4 regions of the Bacillus mojavensis genome follow, and region 3 is predicted to be linked to each of the others. Evidence: riboswitches for the same ligand, from Rfam matches in the RefSeq annotation. Region 3 holds a riboswitch; each other region holds the start of a gene.
The links. A riboswitch is a leader RNA that binds a small molecule or an ion and turns the genes downstream of it on or off. The one in region 3 is predicted to bind thiamine pyrophosphate.
Positions count from the first base shown of each region.

Region 1: another riboswitch for thiamine pyrophosphate. It lies ahead of tenA (thiaminase II); the one in region 3 lies ahead of HC660_RS08365 (acetylornithine deacetylase).
Region 2: another riboswitch for thiamine pyrophosphate. It lies ahead of thiC (phosphomethylpyrimidine synthase ThiC); the one in region 3 lies ahead of HC660_RS08365 (acetylornithine deacetylase).
Region 4: another riboswitch for thiamine pyrophosphate. It lies ahead of thiT (energy-coupled thiamine transporter ThiT); the one in region 3 lies ahead of HC660_RS08365 (acetylornithine deacetylase).

Region 1 is NZ_CP051464.1:1,244,736-1,247,998, forward strand. Features, by position in the region: gene HC660_RS06395 (monovalent cation:proton antiporter family protein) at 1-1,203, shown strand, start outside; TPP riboswitch at 1,266-1,374, shown strand; gene tenA (thiaminase II) at 1,455-2,162, shown strand; gene tenI (thiazole tautomerase TenI) at 2,140-2,757, shown strand; gene thiO (glycine oxidase ThiO) at 2,741-3,263, shown strand, end outside.
Region 2 is NZ_CP051464.1:954,971-958,233, reverse strand. Features, by position in the region: gene thiC (phosphomethylpyrimidine synthase ThiC) at 1-1,665, opposite strand, end outside; TPP riboswitch at 1,798-1,905, opposite strand; gene HC660_RS04920 (Type 1 glutamine amidotransferase-like domain-containing protein) at 1,974-2,666, opposite strand; gene HC660_RS04915 (spore coat protein) at 2,768-2,992, shown strand; gene HC660_RS04910 (spore coat protein) at 2,989-3,263, shown strand, end outside.
Region 3 is NZ_CP051464.1:1,610,046-1,613,308, reverse strand. Features, by position in the region: gene HC660_RS08370 (YlmC/YmxH family sporulation protein) at 59-304, opposite strand; gene HC660_RS08365 (acetylornithine deacetylase) at 388-1,668, opposite strand; TPP riboswitch at 1,758-1,860, opposite strand; gene HC660_RS08360 (ABC transporter ATP-binding protein) at 1,869-2,663, opposite strand; gene sigG (RNA polymerase sporulation sigma factor SigG) at 2,819-3,263, opposite strand, start outside.
Region 4 is NZ_CP051464.1:2,963,553-2,966,815, reverse strand. Features, by position in the region: gene floT (flotillin lipid rafts scaffold protein FloT) at 1-501, shown strand, start outside; gene HC660_RS15595 (GNAT family N-acetyltransferase) at 528-1,052, shown strand; gene thiT (energy-coupled thiamine transporter ThiT) at 1,093-1,671, opposite strand; TPP riboswitch at 1,771-1,872, opposite strand; rRNA gene HC660_RS15585 (16S ribosomal RNA) at 2,282-3,263, shown strand, end outside.

The DNA.
Region 1 (3,263 bases), 370 kb from region 3:
CACCGTTCTTTTGTTCAGTCCATGTCTAAAGGGACGATCCAGATTGGCACCCGTGCTATTTTCACTTTAATTATCGTACTGGTGGCTCTGTCTGAATCACTGGGGGCAGAAAATATACTCGGCGCTTTCTTAGCGGGCGTGCTTGTTTCCCTGCTCTCGCCGAACAAGGAATTGGTTCAGCAGCTCGATTCCTTCGGCTATGGGTTCTTAATACCGATTTTCTTTGTGATGGTCGGCGTAAAATTGGATATTTGGACACTTTTTCAGGACCCGAAAATTTTAGTGATGATTCCGCTGCTGCTTATGGCACTGTTAGTAAGCAAGATTCTTCCTATCCTGTACTTGAAGAAATGGTATGATAACCGCACAATATTGGCGTCTGGTTTCCTGCTGACATCAACGCTTTCTCTTGTGATTGCCGCTGCGACAATCGGCCAGCAGCTTCATGTCATCAGTGCGAATATGTCAGGAGCGCTTACGCTGGTGGCGGTTATTGCAAGCATTTTTACGCCGGTCGGATTTAAAAAGCTGTACAAAAAACAGGAGCAGCCGGAGGAGAAAAAGAAGATCACATTTATCGGCGCTAATCAAATGACACTGCCTGTTACACTTGAATTGCCTGAGAGTGAGTATGAAGTGCGTGTCGTGCACGTTTATCAAGAAAACGCTGAGGAAAAGCTGTCAGACTCAGTATTTTCCGTTGAAACGCTTCCTGATTATGAGCATCAAACCCTTGAATCACTCGGTATATTTGATACAGATATCCTTGTAGTGGCGACAGGGGATGAAGACATGAATACGGACATCGCATTATACGCCAAAGAAAAGGGGACAGAAAGAGTCATCGCCAGCACCGGATCACCGAAGAACGAAGCGAAATTGAAGGAGCAGGGCATCGGCATCTTTTCCATCTTGCTGTCGACCAAAACACTGCTTCGCGCGCTGATAGAAGCGCCTGGCGTCATGAAACTGCTCACAAACCAGGAATCTTCGCTGTATCAAATTAATATGGAGAACAGCAAATACGACGGCGTGATTCTCCGTGAATTCCCTTTAACAGGCGATGTGATTTTTGTCAGGATTTTCAGAGGTGTGGACAGCATCGTTCCTCACGGCGATACAAGGCTGAAAATCGGAGACCGCTTAATTGTCACCGGATCACGCGGGTACGTAACGGATCTTAAGAAAACATTGGAAGGATAATATCTTGACCAAATAAGGATTCGTGTTAATATAGAGGTGCAGAACAATTCAATATGTATTCGTAAAACCACTAGGGGTGTCCTTTATAAGGGCTGAGATAAAAGTGTGACTTTTAGACCCTCATAACTTGAACAGGTTCAGACCTGCGTAGGGAAGTGGAGCGGTATTTGTGTTATATAACTATGCCAATTCCAAACCACTTTTCCTTGCGGGAAAGTGGTTTTTTTATTATCAGACAGGGGGAATGACGTGTGAAGTTTTCAGAAGAATGCCGCAGTGCAGCCGCAGAATGGTGGGAAGGCAGCTTTGTCCATCCATTTGTTCAGGGGATCGGTGACGGAACTCTTCCGATTGACCGTTTTAAATACTACGTGCTTCAGGATTCTTATTATTTAACGCATTTTGCGAAGGTGCAATCGTTCGGCGCCGCTTATGCGAAGGACCTTTACACAACGGGACGCATGGCCAGCCATGCTCAAGGTACATATGAAGCGGAAATGGCGCTTCATCGCGAGTTTACAGATCTTTTGGAAATTAGTGAGGAAGAACAGAAGGCATTTAAGCCATCTCCTACCGCTTACTCTTATACATCTCATATGTACCGTTCGGTCTTGAGCGGGAATTTTGCAGAAATCTTGGCAGCTCTTCTCCCGTGCTATTGGCTTTATTATGAGGTTGGTGAGAAATTGCTGACATGTGATCCGGGGCATCCGATCTATCAGAAGTGGATTGGTACCTACGGTGGTGACTGGTTCAGACAGCAGGTGGAAGAACAAATTAACCGTTTGGATGAGTTGGCGGAAAACAGCACCGAGGAAGTGCGTGCCAAGATGAAAGAGAATTTTGTTATTTCCAGCTATTATGAATATCAGTTCTGGGGAATGGCTTATCGAAAAGAAGGCTGGTCAGACAGCAGCGTAAAAGAGGTGGAAGGACTTGGAGCTGCACGCCATAACTGATGACCGCAAGCCGGTTGAAGATCTAGTGAGATCCATTATAGCCATTCAGGATGAGGTTGATTACATCCATATTCGCGAACGGTCTAAATCGGCGGCTGACATTTTGAAACTGCTGGAGCTTATTTCTGAAGGCGGTGTTGATAAGCAAAAGCTGGTGATGAATGGCCGGGTTGATATTGCACTTTTTTCAAATATTCATCGTGTTCAGCTGCCGAGCTGCAGCTTTTCGCCGAAACAAGTAAGAGCCAGATTTCCTCACCTGCACATTGGGCGATCAGTGCATTCACTGGAGGAAGCGCTTCAGGCAGAAAAGGATGATGCTGATTATGTTTTGTTCGGCCATGTGTTTGAAACGGATTGCAAACAAGGCCTTAAGGGCAGAGGCGTGTCTTTGCTTTCAGAAATCAAACAGAGGATCTCGATTCCGGTTATTTCAATTGGAGGGATGACACCTGCCAAATTAAGAGAAATGAAGCAAGCAGGTTCAGACGGTATTGCTGTCATGTCCGGAATTTTTTCTTCCGATGATCCTTTGGAAGCTGCCAGACGATATTCCCGCAAGCTAAAGGAGATTCAGTATGAAAAGGCATTATGATGCAGTTGTCATTGGAGGCGGAATTATTGGTTCCGCGATCGCTTATCAGTTGGCAAAAGAAAAGAAAAACACCGCATTGCTTGAAAGCGGAACAATAGGCGGCAGAACAACAAGCGCCGCGGCAGGGATGCTTGGCGCCCATGCCGAGTGCGAGGAACGGGATGCGTTTTTTGATTTCGCCATGCACAGTCAGCGTATGTACCGAGGTCTTGGAGAGGAGCTATTTGCATTATCCGGTATCGATATTAGAAGGCATGATGGCGGTATGTTTAAGCTTGCATTCTCCGAAGAAGACGTGTCACGCCTCAGACGGATGGACGATTTGGATTCTGTCAGCTGGCATACAAAAGAAGAAGTGCTGGAAAAAGAGCCGTATACGGCCAGTGAGATTTACGGGGCGAGCTTTATTCAGGATGATGTTCATGTTGAGCCTTATTTTGTATGCAAGGCATATGCTAAATCGGCTAAAGCGCTTGGTGCGGATATTTTTGAGCATGCTCCTGTTT
Region 2 (3,263 bases), 660 kb from region 3:
GATATCCTGAGAAATTCTCATGCTGCAAAATTTCGGCCCGCACATCGAACAGAAATGAGCCGTTTTCGCCCCTTCGGCAGGCAGTGTCTCATCATGATATTCAAGTGCTCTTTCCGGATCAAGCGACAGGTTAAATTGGTCGCGCCAGCGGAATTCAAAGCGGGCTTTTGATAAAGCGTCATCTCGTATTTGCGCTCCCGGATGCCCTTTTGCAAGATCAGCCGCATGCGCCGCAATTTTGTATGTAATAACCCCTTCCCGCACATCTTCACGGTTTGGCAGCCCTAGATGCTCCTTCGGCGTCACATAACAAAGCATGGCCGTTCCATACCAGCCGATCATCGCCGCTCCGATCGCTGATGTAATGTGGTCATAGCCCGGTGCAATATCCGTCGTCAGCGGCCCTAGCGTGTAAAAAGGCGCTTCTTTACAGATTTCCATTTGTTTATCGACGTTCTCCTTAATTTTATGCATCGGCACATGACCAGGCCCCTCAATCATCACCTGAACATCATGCTTCCAGGCAATTTGCGTGAGTTCTCCGAGCGTCTCTAATTCAGCAAACTGCGCTTCGTCATTTGCATCGGCAATTGACCCTGGGCGAAGCCCGTCTCCAAGAGAAAAGGCAATATCATACGTTTTCATAATTTCACAGATTTCTTCAAAATGAGTATATAGAAAGCTTTCCTGATGATGAGCCAGACACCACTGTGCCATAATCGCTCCTCCGCGTGACACAATTCCCGTTGTCCGTTTGGCGGTTAGCGGTACATATCGCAGCAAAACACCCGCATGAATCGTGAAATAATCCACACCCTGTTCAGCCTGCTCAATCAGCGTGTCACGGTAGATTTCCCACGTTAAATCCTCCGCTACACCGTTTACTTTTTCAAGCGCCTGATAGATCGGCACGGTGCCAACCGGAACCGGGCAATTTCTGATAATCCATTCACGCGTCGTATGAATGTCTTTCCCCGTGGAAAGATCCATCATCGTATCTGCTCCCCAGCGAATCGCCCACGTCATTTTTTCCACTTCTTCTTCAATCGAAGACGTAACCGCTGAATTTCCGATATTCGCGTTAATTTTCACATGAAAATTCCGGCCGATAATCATTGGTTCACTTTCTGGATGATTAATATTTGCTGGAATAATCGCCCTGCCGCTGGCTACCTCATCTCTCACAAATTCGGGAGACACATGCTCACGAATTGCGATAAACTCCATCTCAGGTGTAATGATTCCTTTTTTGGCATAATGCATTTGAGTGACATTTTGGCCCGCTTTCGCCCGCAGCGGTTTCCGCTTTAACCCGGGATAGCTTACATTAGGGTTAGCCTTTTTATAGCCGTTGTCTTCTGGCTTCACAGCACGTCCATCGTATTCCTCAACATCGCCGCGCCCAGTGATCCACCTGTGGCGGAGCGGTTTTAAACCTTCTTGAATATTAATCTTCACATCGGGGTCCGTATACGGTCCGCTTGTATCATAGACACGAACCGGTGCGTTTTCCTCTTCGCCAAATGATCCTGTCGTCGGACTAAGTTCAATTTCTCTCATCGGCACTTGAATATCCGGCGATGCACCCTCTACATATACTTTTTTACTCCCCGAAAAACTCGACATAATGGAAATGTTGGCTTGCTGCACTGAATGATTTTGCATTACTTATCCTTCCCCTCTCTTTGTTTGAAAGGACAAAATCAAGCCCATAACCAGCACAAAAAACCGGATTCAGTTGAATGAACCCGGTTACAGTCAGAAAGAAACATATTATTGCAGTATACGGCAACAATAAAAACAATTCCTCTACTTCCCCACGCTGGTACGAACCAGATCAGGTCCAAAGGGTTAAGAAGCATATCTTCTCTCTCAGCCCGCCAGCGGGCACCCCTAGTAACTATTAATTTCCCACTCATCTTATCATAAAAACAAACTGAAAAAAAGAGGAATGTATAAAATATTCAGCATATTCAAGACAAATATGTAATTGGCAATGCTGTTTCAGAGACACCATTTTCATGAAGCAACACCTCATACGCATTTGCATGAAATCTTGAACTTACAGCCTGAAAAAACTGATCATCAATAAAGTGAAGAGCTGCTCCATCATCCGCCGCATAACCGTTGCTCAACGCTTTCTCTAATATCAGGCGATGATATGAAGGTCTCCGATCCTTCTCCCCATCATAATGAGGACAAAAACTGCCTTGCAAAAAACCTAAGCTTTTCAAGCCGGTCAGCTGTCCGGCAGAATCCGTCACTCCTTCTTCAAACCAGCAGATCGCACCGGCACTTAGTCCCGCCAAAATAGTGCCGTTCTCCCAAGCTTCTCTTAATATATGATCCAGTCCCCACTCCTTCCACAGCACCAGTAAATTTCTTGTATTACCTCCGCCGACATAAATCACATCTTTCTCCAAGATAAAGGAGGCTAAATCTGTTGTCGGCGGCTTAAACAAAGACAAATGAGACGGGTCACAATCAAGCTGTTGAAAAGCATGATAAAACCGCTGGACATAATTCTCTGCATCCCCGCTTGCCGTTGGCAGAAAACAAATGCGAGGTGAGGGCTGCTTTGACTGATTAATGATAAATTGATCAAGAACCAGATGATCTGGTTCCATTGAAAAACCACCGCCGCCCATCGCAATAATTTGTTTCATCATCCGACTCTCCCAAGAAAATATTTTATCCATTATAGCACTTTCGCATAAAAGCATGAGACAAGGCAAAAATACCTTTGAACCAGGAGGTGACCGAAAAAATGGAACAAGACCGTTTGGCAAACCACGAAACAGTTGATTTACACGAAATCCTCAACTTCAAAACCGTATGTTTACTTAAATCAAAAATGATGCAGGGGCTGGTGTTCGATCAGGAACTGAGAGCCCTTATGGAGAAGGATGTACAGCAGTCTGTACGGGACGTAACTGAACTTCAGAGCAACTATCAAAAGGCTCCGACAATAACAGGAGGTGACGATCATTGAACGATTTCTTAGACCCGAAAAACGCAAAAGGCATGCCTGACCTTGCTGATTCGGCACTCGCCCTTGATTTCTTAATTTCCGTAAAAACCGGTATCAAAAATTATGCTGTCGCCATCACGGAAACCGCAAGCCCAGAACTCAGAACAGCATTGCGCAATCAATTGGACGCCGCCATTTACCTGCACGGCGAACTATCACAGCTCATGATGGAAAAAGGCTGGCTTTTCCCTTCTGACTTGGACAAACAATTTCAAATCGATATGAAATCAGC
Region 3 (3,263 bases):
AATGAAATGTGCCGGAAGAGTTCAGACTTCCGGCATTTGACAATCAGCGGCAAAAAAGCTAAGCATGGGATTCACTTAATCGGACTAAAATGACATCTTCACCGATTTTAACTATATTTCGCCAAGGAATGACCATTTCCTCTTCCTTTCCAAAAAAACCGAGAACTTTTCCATTTCCCCCTAGTATAATCGCCTGAATTTTTCCTGTAGTGACATTGATATCAATATCTCCGATGCTCCCCAATTTTTTTCCGTTAGAGACATTGACGACGTCTTTCACCTGAAATTCTGAAATGCTGATCATCCCATCACGTCCTTTTTTTGGTCCTTTTTTCTAGTATATGAACGGGCGGGCTGAACCTTGTCAGCAAGGAGAAATTTTCATGATCATTGTTCTTTTTTACGGCTGCACCATCTAAGGATGAATGTGAGCATGATTTTCGTATAATCTACGAGCTGCTCAATCGATACCTCCTCATTAACGGAATGAGCATTATATAAATTGCCAGGTCCGTAGATCACGCTTGGGATACCGGCATTATAAAGCCATCCGCCATCGGTTACGGTCTGAGAGACGTCAACGACCGGGCGTTCGCGTTTGATTTCCTCGTGTGACGCTGTAAGGGCTAAAACGCCAGGATGAGCCGGATCAACTTCCAAGGCCGGAAAAATTTCTCCTCTATCCTCAATCATTGAAGAGCCTCCCCATTTAAAGACAGGACGGTTTTCCCTCAGCCAAATATCACTATCACTCAGCCGGTTGATGTAATCTTCTATTTCCGCTGCCACTTGTTCATGCGTTTCATTCGGGTAAAAATGGACTGTGATCCACAGCCGGCACTCATCCGCTATAAAGGCCGCATGTCTGCCTCCTTCTATAACAGCGGGATTAATTGTGTTTGTACCGGGTGCAAAGCCGGGATAACGTTTCATAATGGCCCAATGGCGCTCAAGCTCACCGAGTCCAGAAATGATTTTTGCCATTTTTTCGATCGCGCTCGCCCCGAATGTTCCTCCGCCAGCGTGGATCATATTGCGTCTTGTTCCATCGTGAAACGTTTGACTGCTTTTGATTTCGATCCAGCCTGTAATCACTCCGCCTTGACCTTGAATATGCATATCGCTCGTATCCGCCACAACTGCAAAGTCTGCGTGATAGCCCTTTTTGCAGCATTCAAGCGTGCCGGCCTCTCCGACCTCCTCCCCGATGACCGATTGCAGAATCAAATCGCCCGGGAGCTCAATGCCTGCTTCACGAATCAGCTTTACAGCAAACAGCACACAGGCCATTCCGCCTTTCATATCTGAGGCGCCCCGGCCGATTAAGAAACCGTTTTTCTCAATAGGACAAAACGGCTCATGCACCCATTCCTCGTCCTCTCTTACCTCTGCCACATCGACATGCCCATTGATGATTAAACTTTGATAGGCTGCTGTATTTGTTCCCTTTAAAACACCCACAACATTGGGATCTCCAGGATAAACGTCCCATTTGTCGATGAAAAATCCCCGTTCACGCAAAAACTGCGCAATCCATGTTTGGATGCTGTCTGTATTTCTCGCAGGCGGCGCCGGTGTTTTAAAAGAAATCAGCGTTTTCGCAAGCCCAATGAGCTCGTCCTTTTGTTCTTCCGCTTTTTTTAGTAAAGATTCTACTTGATCAATCATGTTATCCGCTCCTATTTTTAATAGAAAAAAGCCGTTTCATATTCATGAAACGGCTTAATAAAGAAAGCAGAGTGCAAGCTGCTGCATTCTCCGCTTTTTCACCGCTTCCCTCCGCTGGTATGATCCAGATCAGGTCAATAAGGGTTGAGACAAGCGTCTCTCTCAGCTTCTAAAGCACCCCTAGGATGAATCGTATGTCGTTATGCATTTGTTACCGTCTCAGCTCTTGTTAAAAACGGACGATCCTGATTCCATAATACACGGATCGGCGTATCAAAAAAAGAAGAAAGTGATTCGTCTGTCAGCATGTCTTTCATTTGTCCTGATCTAAAGACTTCTCCCTTTTTTAACAAGAGGGCTTTATCAAAAATCGGCAAAATTTCTTCCGCATGATGCGTAACATAAAGAATAGACGGCGCATTTTCCCTGCTTGCAATATGTGTAATCGTATCTAACAGTTTTTCCCGGGCAATAAAATCAAGTCCTGTAACTGGTTCGTCCAGTATAAGCAGCTCCGGATCAGCCATTAGCGCTCTTGCAATTAAAGCTCTTTGTTTCTCTCCTTGAGAAAGAGTTTCATAGCGGCGGTCAGCATAATCGATGGCTCCTAAGTCCTCGAGCAGGGCAATCGCTTTTTCTCTGATATCCGCACTTGGAGTTTCATACAAGCCAATTGAAGCATATGCCCCGCTCAGAGCAATTTCAAAAGCTGAATCTGCCGGATACAATTTTTGCTGAAGACCCGCTGAGACAAGGCCGATTTTTCGCCTGAGTTTATCTCCCAGCTCCGTTTTTCCGAATACATGACCAAGCACCTGCATCTCGCCTGTTGTCGGAAAATAGTAAGAGCATAGCATATTTAACAGCGCGGTCTTCCCTGCTCCGTTTAATCCGTAAAGCACCCAGTTCTCCTTTTCTTCTACTTTCCAATGAATATCCTTTAGTATCCATTTTCCATTCCGTCTTAGTGAGACATTGTCAAGCTGCAAAATCATTGTGGTCCTCCTCTTTCCAAATCAAAGAATTGTTTTAATTTTCACAAAACTTTGTACGGACTAGGATACCTTACTTTTTCGAAAACGTAAACCGCTCGTTCTAAATAGAAAAGCCTTTAAAACAATTTCTGTTTTAAAGGCTTTCCGCGTCCATGCTATTGATGAATATTCTTATTCATTTGTTTGATTGCTGCCTTTTCCAGTCTGGACACCTGTGCTTGAGAAATCCCGATTTCTTCGGCTACTTCCATTTGCGTTTTTCCTTGGAAGAACCGTTTTCTTAAAATCATTTTTTCCCTCTCGTTCAGCCTTCTCATGCCCTCTTTCAAAGCCAGCTCTTCAATCCATTGTGTATCTTTGTTGCGTTCATCACTGATTTGATCCATGACATAAATCGGATCTCCGCCGTCATTGTAGATCGGTTCAAAAAGAGATACCGGATCTTGAATGGCGTCGAGTGCAAACACGATTTCTTCGTGCGGTACTTCAAGAACTTTGGCGATATCCTCTGCCGTCGGCTCCTTGCTTGTCTCACTGATTAACCGTTCTCTTACCTGGAGTGCCTTATATGCGATATCCCTGAGTGATCTCGAGACTCGT
Region 4 (3,263 bases), 1.4 Mb from region 3:
GCCGATGCCAAGAAATACAGCATAGAAGCGATGGCGAAGGCTGAAGCTGAAAGGGTCAGAATTGACGGTCTTGCAAAAGCAGAAGCGGAAAAAGCAAAAGGTGAGACAGAGGCCGAGGTTATTCGCTTAAAAGGTCTTGCTGAAGCGGAAGCGAAAGAAAAAATTGCTGCTGCCTTTGAGCAGTACGGTCAGGCTGCAATTTTCGATATGATTGTCAAAATGCTTCCGGAATACGCGAAACAGGTATCAGCACCGCTTTCAAATATTGATAAGATCACCGTCGTTGATACAGGAGGCAGCGGTGATTCAAGCGGCGCCAACAAAGTCACAAGCTATGCGACAAACTTAATGTCCAGCTTACAAGAAAGCTTAAAAGCGTCTTCGGGAATCGACGTAAAGGAAATGATTGAGAACTTTTCAGGAAAAGGCAACATCAAACAGAGCATCAACGAACTGACAAATGAATTAAAAGAAACAAAACCTGTTCAAAAATCTGAATAACCATTGCGGAAAGGAATAGAGAATGAATGGTGACTATAAGAGAAGCACGAATAGATGATATAAAGGCCATCGCAAAAGTGCACGTTGACAGCTGGATGACAACATACAGCGGCATTGTCTCGGCTGAATACTTAAATGGTTTAAACTACAACGATTTTGAAGCCAAATGGAAAACCCGTTCATTAAAGGGGGTTTTTGTGGCAGAAGATGATAAAGGTTCAGTATTCGGCTTTGCATCTTTTGGTCCTATTCGTACAGAGCAGAAAGGCTATGACGGTGAGTTATATGCCATTTACCTTTTAGAAGAAAAACAGCGGCAAGGTGCAGGCAGAGCACTTTTGACAAAGGGAGCAGATTTTTTGCTTGATCATGGCTTTACGAGCATGTTTGTTTGGGTCGTAGAAGAGAATCCTTCGATTACATTTTATCAGTCGTTTTCACCTGAAAGAGCAGCCCAGGATAGGTTTGAAATCGCAGGAGAAAGTTTGAAAGAAATAGGATTCGCTTGGCCGGATCTTGCTTCATTAAAAAATCTGCTTAACAGAAGATAGAAAACAACCCCCAGCGGAACGGCCGCTGGGGGTTGTTAGATTAAGCTTTTTCAGTTTTCAGCAAGCGCGGAGCTGTCATGAACAATAAACAAAGGACAATCGCACAGATGATGAATGATGGAACCATATAAGTAGCATTATAAGTTAATGAGTAAATCCATACCGGCGTTCCTTTTGGTGCAAAGCTGCCGAAAAATACCGCCCCTGAAATCACATGTGCAGCATAACGCAGAAAACTGCCGATAAAAACTGCGCAAATCACTGATACAATCAATTTTCCTTTTGCTTTTGATAAAGCTGATTTGCGGACAGCGGAAGCGAAAAAGCCGCTTATTCCAACAGCGGCGAACGCTGCAATGTAATCAAGCAATAGCTGAACAGGGTGCTGAAGAAATAGATTTCCAATCGCAATTTGAACAAGACCTGTCAATAGACCGGTGGTAAGACCTGCTTTAACTCCCCAGCGAAATGAAATCAAAAAAATCGGAATCATCATGATGGATACCGATCCTCCTTGAGGCATACGGAGGAACATTCCGGAAACGATGTCTAAAATGACAGCAGCAGCAGTCATGATTGCAATTTCAATAAGACGAACCAGTTGTCTTGGTTGAGCCATAAAAATCCCCTTCCATTGATAGACAATCCAAAAGGACAACAAAAAAGCAGCACGCGGAAGGATAGGAAAGTTCCACGCACTGCTTTACAATCTGCAATTCATTTGACTTTGCCACATCCCTACGCCAGCGTTAACTAACAGGTTCAAAGGGTCAGAACGGAACCGCTCACTCTCAGCTTTTATGCTCCCCTTGTGGTTATCGGATATTTAGTTCGTTTCTACTATACAAGAAAAAGGTTAAAACAACAAGATGATATTGCCTGTGGCAAATATTCATTAATAGATATATGTTTTAAAAAGCATTACAAGTTAGATAGAATTAAAAAAGATTACAGTTTTATTATTTTATAGATTTTTTTAAAAAAACTATTGCAATAAATAATTATAGGTGTTATATTATTAAACGTCGCTGATGAACAGCAGACAAAACAAGAAGCCTCAAAACACTTTGAAAAAAAGTTGTTGACAATCAGAGAGCTGAATGTTATATTAATAAAGCTGCTTCATCGAGAGTGGTGATGATCTTTGAAAACTAAACAAGACAAAACGTACCTGTTAATTCAAGTTTTAAATAAATCGCACAACGATGTGCGTAGTCAGTCAAACTACTTTATCGGAGAGTTTGATCCTGGCTCAGGACGAACGCTGGCGGCGTGCCTAATACATGCAAGTCGAGCGAACAGATGGGAGCTTGCTCCCTGATGTTAGCGGCGGACGGGTGAGTAACACGTGGGTAACCTGCCTGTAAGACTGGGATAACTCCGGGAAACCGGGGCTAATACCGGATGCTTGTTTGAACCGCATGGTTCAAACATAAAAGGTGGCTTCGGCTACCACTTACAGATGGACCCGCGGCGCATTAGCTAGTTGGTGAGGTAACGGCTCACCAAGGCAACGATGCGTAGCCGACCTGAGAGGGTGATCGGCCACACTGGGACTGAGACACGGCCCAGACTCCTACGGGAGGCAGCAGTAGGGAATCTTCCGCAATGGACGAAAGTCTGACGGAGCAACGCCGCGTGAGTGATGAAGGTTTTCGGATCGTAAAGCTCTGTTGTTAGGGAAGAACAAGTACCGTTCAAATAGGGCGGTACCTTGACGGTACCTAACCAGAAAGCCACGGCTAACTACGTGCCAGCAGCCGCGGTAATACGTAGGTGGCAAGCGTTGTCCGGAATTATTGGGCGTAAAGGGCTCGCAGGCGGTTCCTTAAGTCTGATGTGAAAGCCCCCGGCTCAACCGGGGAGGGTCATTGGAAACTGGGGAACTTGAGTGCAGAAGAGGAGAGTGGAATTCCACGTGTAGCGGTGAAATGCGTAGAGATGTGGAGGAACACCAGTGGCGAAGGCGACTCTCTGGTCTGTAACTGACGCTGAGGAGCGAAAGCGTGGGGAGCGAACAGGATTAGATACCCTGGTAGTCCACGCCGTAAACGATGAGTGCTAAGTGTTAGGGGGTTTCCGCCCCTTAGTGCTGCAGCTAACGCATTAAGCACTCCGCCTGGGGAGTACGGTCGCAAGACTGAAACTCAAAGGAATTGACGGGGGCCCGCACAAGCGGTGGAGCATGTGGTTTAATTCGAAGCAACGCGA